3 regions of the Pseudarthrobacter sp. HLT1-7 genome follow, and region 3 is predicted to be linked to each of the others. Evidence: riboswitches for the same ligand, from Rfam matches in the RefSeq annotation. Region 3 holds a riboswitch; each other region holds the start of a gene.
What was found. A riboswitch is a leader RNA that binds a small molecule or an ion and turns the genes downstream of it on or off. The one in region 3 is predicted to bind cyclic di-AMP.
Positions count from the first base shown of each region.

Region 1 (3,263 bases), on a different contig from region 3:
GCCGCCGGTGTGATCTTCGTCGCGGCGATGGGCCTGAGTAGGGTTTTCCTGGGGCATCACTGGATGACGGATGTGATCGCCGCGTGGCTCCTCGGCCTTGCCTGGCTGGGCATCGTGATCCTGGCCCACCGGCTGTTCCATGTGCTGCGGCACCGTGGGCATGCGGGCCCGGCGCCGACCTTCGACCACCCGGCGCACCTGATGGACGGACGCCCCGACGGCGCGGGCCCAGGCGGCGCTAATGGCGCGGGCCCCGGCCCCGATACGGGTGCTGCCGGGAGCGCGGCCGGGAACGAAGACACCACTGCGGACGGGCTCGGCGCCCGCGGCCCCACGGGCGGCTGACCCGCGGTTCGACGGGCGGCTGACCCGCGGTTCGACGGGCGGGTCAACTGCCGCCGGGTGATAGTTTTGACCCATGCGCATTCTCGTTGTGGACCACCCGCTGGTCGCCCATAAGCTCACCGTTCTGCGGGACAAGAACACCCCTTCCCCGGTCTTCCGCCAGCTCACCGAGGAACTCGTTACGCTCCTCGCCTACGAGGCGACCCGCGACGTCCGCACCGAGCCGGTGACCATCGAGACTCCGGTCAGCACCACGATCGGCACCGCCTTCACCAAGCCCACCCCGCTGGTGGTCCCTATCCTGCGCGCCGGGCTCGGCATGCTCGAGGGTATGACCAAGCTGGTCCCGACCGCCGAGGTTGGTTTCCTGGGCATGGCCCGGGATGAAGAAACCCTTGACATCATCACCTACGCCGAGCGACTCCCCGAGAACCTCACGGACCGGCAGATCTTCGTGCTGGACCCGATGCTTGCAACCGGCGGCACCTTGCGGGAGGCCATCAAGTTCCTCTTTAAGCGCGGCGCCTCCGACGTCACCTGCATCTGCCTGCTGGCCGCCCCGGAGGGCCTGGCCAAGCTGGAAGAGGAGCTTGCCGACGCCAATGTGACCATCGTCCTCGCCTCCATAGATGAGAAGCTCAACGAAAAGTCTTACATCGTTCCGGGTCTGGGCGATGCCGGCGACCGCCTCTACGGCGTGGCCGGCTAAGCTCGCCGTCGTCGATTCTGACGCCGGAGGCGGCTGGGGTTCCGGAAAACACCGGCGCGGCCTCACCTGACCCGCATGGACTGGATCCTGTGCATTCGGGGCTCCTCGCCTGGCCGTGCTTCAGACTGGCCGTGCCGGCGGTCTAGTACCAGTTGTTGGCGTAGTGGAAGTTCAGGGCGCCGCAGGGGGAGCCATAGCGCTCCTTGACGTAGTTCAGGCCCCAGTTGATCTGGGTCCGGTAGTTCGTCCGGTAGTCCGGGCCCGCGCTGGCCATCTTCTCGGCCGGCAGGGACTGGACCACGCCGTATGCCCCGCTGCTGGGGTTGGTGGCGGTGGTTTTCCAGTCGGATTCCTTGGTCCACAGCTTCTGCAGGCACTTCATCTCGTTGGCAGCCCAGCCATGCGTTCCCAGCTGCGCGGCGGCGTAGGCCTGCGCGCCGGCAGGGTCGTCGACGGCAACGGGCTTGGCCGGCTCAGGTGCCGGTACAGGCTCGGGTGCCAGATCCGGTGCGGGAGTCGCGGCGGCGGGTGGCGGGGGAGCCGCGGCGGCGGGAGCTTCGGCGGGATTCACCTCTTCGGCCCGGGGCCCGACGCCGGCGGTGCCGGGAAGGGCCGACTGCGAATCGACGCGGACACGTTCGAAGTCCAAGTGCGTCAGCGGGTCGGCGGTGGTGGCCGAAGCCCCGCTGGAACTGCCGGCGCTGGCGTTGCGGTTGGCAGTCTCGGCGGCCTGCCCGGCAGCCCCGATCCCGACGAGCACCGCGCAGGTGGTGGCAACGAGGGCGGCGCGACGGCCGGTGGATCCGAGGCCCGCGGTGAACCGGGACCGGGTTGACGCTGGATTGGTGTCCGCCGCGCGGTGGCGCGAAGCCGTCGAGCGGGTTGCCTGCTGGGCGCTCTTGTGGCGCGTTGGTACTTTGAATTCAGTCATGATCGCCTCTCAACGCCTGCGGAGTTAGCTGTCGGGTTCGGATGCGATATCCGGCCGCACGGAACCTCACGTGTCGGCTTCACCCCAAGGGTGCAAAGATGCAGAATGCCCGGGAACTCTGGGTTCCCCGCCTCTGCCTGGTCGATCGGAATCCGGGAAGCGGCAGAGTTTGGCGTCCGTCCGGATGCGCGGCCCTGTGGCGGCCGCACCCTAAAAACGGTACAGGAGCCGGAAACAAAAGTCACATTTCGGTAACAAGCAGGTCGACGGCGGTGCGTCGCCTTGTGCTTCCGCGGCCTGGCCTGCGCCCCGTTTCGATGGTTCCCGGCGGGTTCGACGCTAAGCAGCGTCTAGCCGGCAGGGAACCGTCGAAGCGGCGCGCCCGGCGGGCTCGCGGGAAGCCGGACGGTGAACTCCGTGCGGCCCGGCCGGGAGATGACCTCGACGGTCCCGCCGTGAGCCTCCACAATCGACTGCACAATGGAGAGGCCTAGCCCGCTGGTCCCCTCGGCCGTGGGTTCAGCCGCCTGCACCCCCGGCACTCCCGGAGCGGCCGGCACTCCCGGGCTGCCGGATGCCCCGGTGCCGGCATCTGCCGCCGTCGTGACTGCCTGGTTCTTGCGGGCGGCGTCGGCCCGGGTGAAGCGCGAGAAGATCCTGCCGACAAACTCTGGGGCGATCCCGCTGCCGTTGTCCGTCACCGTCACCACGGCGCTCCCGTCGGCGGACCGCGCCACTCCGGTGACCACCGCTGTACCTGGCCCGGTGTGCTTGCGCGCGTTGGACAGCAGATTGGCCAGCACCTGGTGCAACGCGGTCGCGTCGCCGCGGACCACCACCGGCTCTTCCGGGAGCTCCAGCTGCCAGAGGTGGTCCGGGGCCATGACCTTCCCGTCGCTGACCGTCTCGATCGCCAGCTGGGTAAGGTCGACGTCGCTGGACTTGAGCGGCCGGCCCTCGTCCAGGCGCGCCAGCAGCAGCAGGTCCTCCACCAGCGCGGTCATCCGCTGGGACTGGCTCTGCACCCGGGCCAGGGACTTCTCCCCGTCCGGCGTGAAGTGTTCGGTCATCCGCATCAGCTCGGTGTAGCCGCGGATGGCGGTCAGCGGGGTGCGCAGCTCATGCGAGGCATCGGACACAAACTGGCGCACCTTCATTTCGCTTTGCTGCCGCGATTCAAGGGCGTTGGAGACGTTGTCCAGCATCTGGTTCAGCGCGAAGCCCACGTTTCCCACTTCCGGGCCGGGATGCGCCGCCGACGCCGGAACCCGCACCGCG
Region 1 is NZ_JBWZCH010000001.1:371,074-374,336, forward strand. It holds gene AC50X6_RS01765 (phosphatase PAP2 family protein) at 1-345, shown strand, start outside; gene upp (uracil phosphoribosyltransferase) at 419-1,054, shown strand; gene AC50X6_RS01775 (aggregation-promoting factor C-terminal-like domain-containing protein) at 1,197-1,985, opposite strand; cyclic di-AMP (ydaO/yuaA leader) riboswitch at 1,984-2,153, opposite strand; gene AC50X6_RS01780 (HAMP domain-containing sensor histidine kinase) at 2,336-3,263, opposite strand, start outside.
Region 1: linked by a shared signal. The riboswitch ahead of AC50X6_RS01775 (aggregation-promoting factor C-terminal-like domain-containing protein) and the one ahead of AC50X6_RS12015 (NlpC/P60 family protein) in region 3 are both predicted to bind cyclic di-AMP.

Region 2 (3,263 bases), on a different contig from region 3:
GTGAGGAGCTGCCCCAGGGTGAACACCTGCCCTGCTGTGGGCGATTCGATGTGGATGACACCGCTTGTATCGTGCGTGTGCAGGGCGGAAATACCGTCCGGTTTTCCATCCTGCCCCAGTGAGATGCCGATGTTCGCGGGCACCGGCACTGGCGTCGCGTCCTTGATCAGATCCAGGTGGGCGTGGAAATGCTCCACGTTGCCCTCGGCCGCCAGGAGGGCGAGTCCGGACCGGGCGATTCGCTCGCGGGCCCCCGCGTTATCCAAGCCGAAGCCCGCGGCGGCTTCCGGTGCGCGAGTGCCGGCGGGCGTCGCACTGGCCGGCGGTGCCGGCGGCGGTACGCAGGCGGCCACCCCAAAAAGGAGCGTCGGGAGTGCGATGGCGAGGGCCAGCATGCGGTGCATCATCACGGATGCTGCTTTCGTTCAAAGGACCCGATGCCCCCAGTCTAGGCTGGGCGGGCTGGAAGCGGCCGCACGGAGCCGGGCGGTGCGTCCACCCCGGCAGCCGTCGTCGCGCATTCCATAATCAGCCAGGCCGGCGGCCGCATCACAGTGGTCGAGGCTGCCGCCCGCACCCCGGCCGACAGGCGGCCTCACGAGAGGGACTTGGCGAAGATCGCGGACGTCACGGCGAACGAGATTCCGATCGCAGCAAACAGCGCGCCGAAGATCCGGATGGCTATCGGCGTTGCGAAAAACGACGCGGAATAGTCCACCCCCATGGGTTTGTAGTCCTTCATCATCGCGGCCTAGGCGCGAGCCGATCCGCGGAAATCGAAGGCCAGCACCAGCCCCAGCGTGACCGCGGTGAGGCCCAGCACGCCCACCCCCCACTGCATGACCGGGTTTGCGGTGCCCTGACCGGTTAAAGACATGACCGCCACAGAGACGAAGACCACAGCGAAGGCGATCAGGTAGGCCACCAGGAACCCCTTCACCGGTTGCGGCAGCGACATCATCAGACGCCAGGCTTTCATTGGTACCCCCAAGCCGAGAATTGGTTATGGGGTCAAACCCTAGCCGACGGAAGCTGCAGTCAACAGGGATCCCGCTGCGCCACGAACGCCGGTGCTATGCGGGAGCCCGGCGCTCCACCACGGCGTAGGCCTTACCATCCAGAAACTCCCAATCGGTGACCACCATAAAGCCGGCAGCGTCAACGCGGTCATTCAGGACGAAGACGTCAAAGCCGCCGTCGCGGGGCTCTGCGTCCCAGGTGGACGCGTGGACTTCCCCGTTTTCCAGGATCAGCAGCTCGGTATTGACATTGAGGTCCTTCTGCGGCTGATAGCTCAACTGGCAGATGGCGACACAGTGCCTGGCGAAGTCGGGGCTGCTCATTTTGGCCTCCGCTGATGGGACCGCTGATGGCACCATTCTATGCCGGGGGCCGCGTCCTGCGGGGCGAAGAGCTGCCCGAAACTACTCCCGCCGTTACCTCGATGTGACATTCCGTGATCATGCCGTTACCGTTATTGGGTGCCTGTTGCTTAGAAACGGGCGCTCCCCAGCCGATTGCCTAACTCTGCCGCGGCCACGGGGACACCTCGCAGCAACGTCCGGCAGAGACGGGGAACCCATTTTTTGACCTGGCTTTACGCAGGTCTTGGGGTGAAGCCGCACAGTCCGATGTCAGGGCCAGAGTGCGGCCGGGTGCCTCCCATCCGAATCCGACAGCTCACCTCGCAGGCATTGGGAGAGGCTACGCACATGACTTCCAGTAATACTCTTTTGCCAAAAAGCGCTGACCTTCGCAGCCAACGCCGTTCCGCATTCCTGTCCTCCAAGGGAGGTACATTCGGCCGCCAGGCTGCAGTGATTGCAGCGGCTTCCGGCCTGGTGCTCAGCAGTGCCATGGCCGCCAATGCCGCCGAGGCCCCCGTCCAGCGCGACTCCGCGCCGGCGTCGTCCGTCGACGTCGAGGGCCAGGTGGGCGCACCCGTACTCGCGGATTCCACAGTGCAGATCACCTTCGAACGCCCGGCAGTGGCGACCGCCCCTGCCCCGGTGATCGAACAGCCCGAGCCGGTAGCTGTACCGGTGGCCAAGGCACCCGTGGCGGCCCCGGTGGCCAAGGCACCCGTGGCGGCCCCGGTGGCCAAGGCACCCGTCGCTGCCCCGGCAGCCAAGGCCGCGGTGAAGGTCCAGGCAGCGCCGGCCGCTCCCGCCGCTGCCCCGGCGGCCGGCGGCGTCAATGCCACCATGGTCTCCGCCGCTTACGGCCAACTGGGCATGACACAGGATTGCACCGCCTTGGTCGAGAAGGCCCTTGGCGCAGCCGGAATCCCTGTTGGCGACCTCGGTCCGATGCAGTTCATGAACTACGGCAAAGTGGTGGGGGATCCCCAGCCGGGCGACATGGTGGTTCAGCCGGGTCATATCGGAATCTACGTCGGCAACGGCCAGGTTCTCAGCAGCGGGATGAACGGCGCGAACCAGACTGTGGTTCACCCGCTGTCCTGGCTCACCGCCACCGGCCCCGTGACGTTCGTGCGTGCCGGCGTTTAGTAAAACCTCCGGCAATTAAGTAACACCAACCGCAGTACTGGCGGGAAAAACGTAGAAGGCCGGTTGACCGGTTGCCTTGGGGCAGCTGATCAACCGGCCTTTCACACGCCCGGGCCAGCCGGTCAGCCTTGGTACCGAAGCAGCACGACGCCGTTGCCGAACATGCGCGTCTCCAGCAGGCGGAGCTTCGTCACCGCATCCGTCTCCTGGAAGAGCGGTTTGCCCCGTCCGATCAGGACCGGGTGGACGTAGATCCGGAATTCATCGATCAGGCCGAGCCGCCGGAAGGACGCCGCAAGATCGGCGCCGCCGAGCGCGAGGTCCCCGCCGGGTTCTTCCTTTAGCTTCGCGACCTCCTCGACGACGACGTCCCGCACCACTGCGGTATTCCAGCCGGCCGTCGCCAGGGTCCTGGAGTAGACGATCTTGGGCATGTCCCGCCAGATCCGGGAGAACTCGACCATGGGCGGCGTGCTCAACGGGTCCGCGTCCGCCGTCGGCCAGAATTCCGCCATCAATTCATAGGTGACGCGGCCGTCGAGGAACGCTCCCATGGTCCGGAGCTCATCATTGAAGTGCCGGTGCAGTTCGTCGTCGACCATGTGCCAGCTGAGGTCCCGGCCCGGACCCTCGATGTACCCGTCCAGGGACATCTGCGTCATGAGGATGACTTTGCGCATCGCGGGGCTCCTTCAGTGGGCTGAGGGCTACCGCACCAGCGTACGCTCCGCCCGGCGGAGCGGCAGGACTGCA
Region 2 is NZ_JBWZCH010000019.1:80,769-84,031, reverse strand. It holds gene AC50X6_RS16255 (hypothetical protein) at 1-410, opposite strand, end outside; gene AC50X6_RS16250 (hypothetical protein) at 596-742, opposite strand; gene AC50X6_RS16245 (hypothetical protein) at 752-979, opposite strand; gene AC50X6_RS16240 (hypothetical protein) at 1,074-1,343, opposite strand; cyclic di-AMP (ydaO/yuaA leader) riboswitch at 1,510-1,708, shown strand; gene AC50X6_RS16235 (NlpC/P60 family protein) at 1,713-2,510, shown strand; gene AC50X6_RS16230 (dihydrofolate reductase family protein) at 2,633-3,190, opposite strand.
Region 2: linked by a shared signal. The riboswitch ahead of AC50X6_RS16235 (NlpC/P60 family protein) and the one ahead of AC50X6_RS12015 (NlpC/P60 family protein) in region 3 are both predicted to bind cyclic di-AMP.

Region 3 (3,263 bases):
AGTGCCGTCACCACGCAGGGCGATCCGGACGGGAAGCTCAAGCAGTTACTGAGCGCCCAGGCCGCAGGCGCCATCACGCGTGCTGCGTCGTCGGGAAGCCTTGGTGCACCGCTGGTGCGGATGGATTCCGTGTCGCCCTTCGGGCTGCGTGTCAGCCCCATTACCGGCGGTTCCGGCGAGTTCCACCGCGGTCAGGACTTCGCGGCCCAGTGCGGAACAGCAGTCAACGCCGCCGCAAGTGGCACCGTGACGTTTGCCGGATGGCACCCTTACGGTGGCGGCAACCGCGTGGTGATCGACCACGGCAACGGACTGGAGACCACCTACAACCACCTCAGCTCCTCGAGCGTCCGCGTCGGGCAGCAGGTCTCCCGCGGCGATTCCGTGGCGATGGCCGGGACCACCGGGGCCTCCACCGGCTGCCACCTCCACTTCGAGGTCATGGTTAACGGAGAAGTTGTCGACCCCACCGGCTGGCTCTAAGCCAAGCCGATGGGTCACTCTCGCATTCCTGTGACGCGCCGTGATCTGAATGTGACATTGAAACCCAATTGCTGTACCGTATGAGGTACGCCAACTTTTCCGAAGTTGGCGCTCTTGAGTGGATTGCCTAGCTCTGCCACCGCTCAAGGTCCGTTCGCATGACATCGTCTGGCAGGGGCGGGGGAACCAATTTTGGTCTTCGAAAGAAGACCTTGGGGTTAAGTCGCAAAGCTTCCCAGGAAGCAGCGCGGCCGGGTGACTCCCATCCGAATCCGACAGCTCACCTCGCAGGCATTGGGAGAGGCTTCTTTTCGTGTCTTCACGCCACAAAGCTGCGCTTCACAGCGCTGGTGCGGCTCTTATGAGCCCGCCGGAATCCAACTATCGTGCTGCCCTTGCCGGCGCCCGGAACGGATTCCGCACCGCCGGCTCAACCTCCGCTGAGTCCGGGCCGCAATCTACGCCCCTGCACTCAGTGGCCGTTTTTGGCGCGTCTTCGCAGTACACCCTTCGCTAAGTAACCCATTCGGGGCGATCCGGCGTACCCCCAAGATGCCGGAGCGTCCTCAGATTGCGCCTGAAAAGCGCATTCCAAGGATCACGAAAGAGAGAAATTAATGACTACTCGTGCAATCGCACGGCACCGCGGCGAGGTCACCAAGACCAACTCGCTGGCTGTCATTGCCAAGGCTGTCGGCGACAACGCCGGCGGTATGGGCCGCCAGGCTGCAGTTATCGCTGCCGCTTCCGGTTTGGTTCTGACCAGCGGTATCGCAGCCAACGCTGCTGAGGCCAACGTTCAGCGCGAATCCACCTCCGCTTCCACGCTCGAAGTCCAGTCGGCAGCTCCGGCAGCTATCTCGGCTGCTTCGTCGATCGCGATCTCCTACGAGAAGCCGGCTGTCACTACTACCCCCGCGCCTGTCATCGAGGCCCCGAAGCCCGTCGTCAAGGTCCAGGAAGCTGCGACCGCCACCAGGGCCGCCAGCACCAACACCGCCGCGGCCAAGACCGCCGGTACCACGGTCGGTGCCACCGCCGCTGTTGCGGCACCGGTTGCTGCCAAGCCGGCTGCGGCCGCCGTTGCCAGCGGCATGGGTTCCACCATCGCGTCCGCTGCCTACGCACAGCTTGGCGTTGCGCAGGACTGCACCAAGCTGGTCACGAACTCACTTGCTGCCGCCGGCATCAACTACCACGGCTGGCCGGCAGGGTACTTGTCCCTCGGCCGCACGGTGAGCGCCGCCGAGGCACAGCCGGGCGATCTCGCCTACTACCAGAACGGCGGCGCGGGTGTGGCGCACATCGCTGTCTACGTCGGCGGCGGCAAGGCTGTCCACGGCGGCTGGAATGGTGGAACCACCTCTCTGCAAAGCGTCAACGTCGGCTCGGGCCCGGTCTTCATCCGCGTCGGCGGCTAAGACAACTGCTCGCAGCGACACCGAAGGACCCCTGCCCTCCCGGCAGGGGTCCTTTGCGTGTACGCCCAGCATGAATTTCAGCCGACACGGGTATGTACCGGCTATGGAAATTCGGTGATCCGGCACTCGCGTGTTTACTCTTGTGGTGTCGATCCATAGCCCGACCATGCACAGGGCAGCCGGCCCTTGTGCCCCTGGCGGGTGCGGCCGTTAAGAGGTATGCGGATGCGCACTCTCGTTCTGAATGCTGGATATGAACCGCTGGCGGTAGTCACCTTCCGCCGGGCGCTGGTTCTTGTGCTGACTGGAAAGGCCAGTGTCGTGGCCGAAGGCGACGATCCCGTCGTCGGGCCAACCGACATCCTAGGCCGGCCGTCGGTGATTCTGCTGAATCGCTACATCAGGCCCCGGTACAACACCAGGACGGCGGTCAGCCGCCGCGGCGTGCTCCGCCGGGATTTTCAGCGCTGCGCCTATTGCGGCAAAGCAGCCCACACCATTGACCATGTCCACCCCAAGTCCAGGGGTGGGGCGGACTCGTGGGAAAACCTCGTCGCCGCCTGCCTGCGGTGCAACAACGCCAAGGGTAACCAGACACCCGCCGAGATGGGCTGGAAACTCAGCTTCGTCCCGGGGCCGCCGAAGGGCGCGATCTGGCAGATCAAGGAACTGGAAAAGCCGACGCCGGCCTGGGACCCGTTCCTGTTGCCGGAATCTGCTTCCTGACCGGGTCCGCCGCGCACGGCACACCCTGACCCGCGCATCCCGCGCTAGGCTTGACCGGTGGAATTTGATGCTGTAATTCTCTCCGGCGGGCGGTCCTCCCGCCTGGGCGGCGTGGCCAAGGCCGGCCTGGTGTATGACGGCGCTACCCTCCTGGAGCGTGCCCTACAGGCCGCGCGCGGCGCCGTAACGGTCGTCGTTGTCGGTCCGGACCCTGGAACGCTTCCCCGCGGCGTGCTGAACTGCCGCGAGGATCCGCCGTTCGCTGGTCCTGCTGCCGCCATTGCGGCCGGGCTCTCCGCGCTCCAACGCCACCGTGCGGGGGCCGAGGGCGTTGCCCCGCCGCTGACCCTCGTCCTGGCCTGCGACATGCCGCGGGTGGATGCCGCCCTGCGAGTGCTCCTCGAGGCCGCCGGAACCAGCAGCCGCTCCGGCCGGCCCTTGCCGGAGGCTGGGCCACATGGGGACGGCTATATGGCGGTTGCTGACGGGCGGAGACAACCCCTCGTCGGCCTATATGGCACAACTGCACTACAAAGAAGCGTCGATGAAGCTGGACGCCGTGGCACGCTCACGAACGCTTCGGTATCGGGCCTTCTTGCTAGTCTTGAGGTGCGGGAAGTGACTGTCCCCTCC
Region 3 is NZ_JBWZCH010000011.1:74,705-77,967, reverse strand. It holds gene AC50X6_RS12020 (M23 family metallopeptidase) at 1-483, shown strand, start outside; cyclic di-AMP (ydaO/yuaA leader) riboswitch at 633-791, shown strand; gene AC50X6_RS12015 (NlpC/P60 family protein) at 1,101-1,904, shown strand; gene AC50X6_RS12010 (HNH endonuclease) at 2,130-2,630, shown strand; gene mobA (molybdenum cofactor guanylyltransferase) at 2,688-3,263, shown strand, end outside.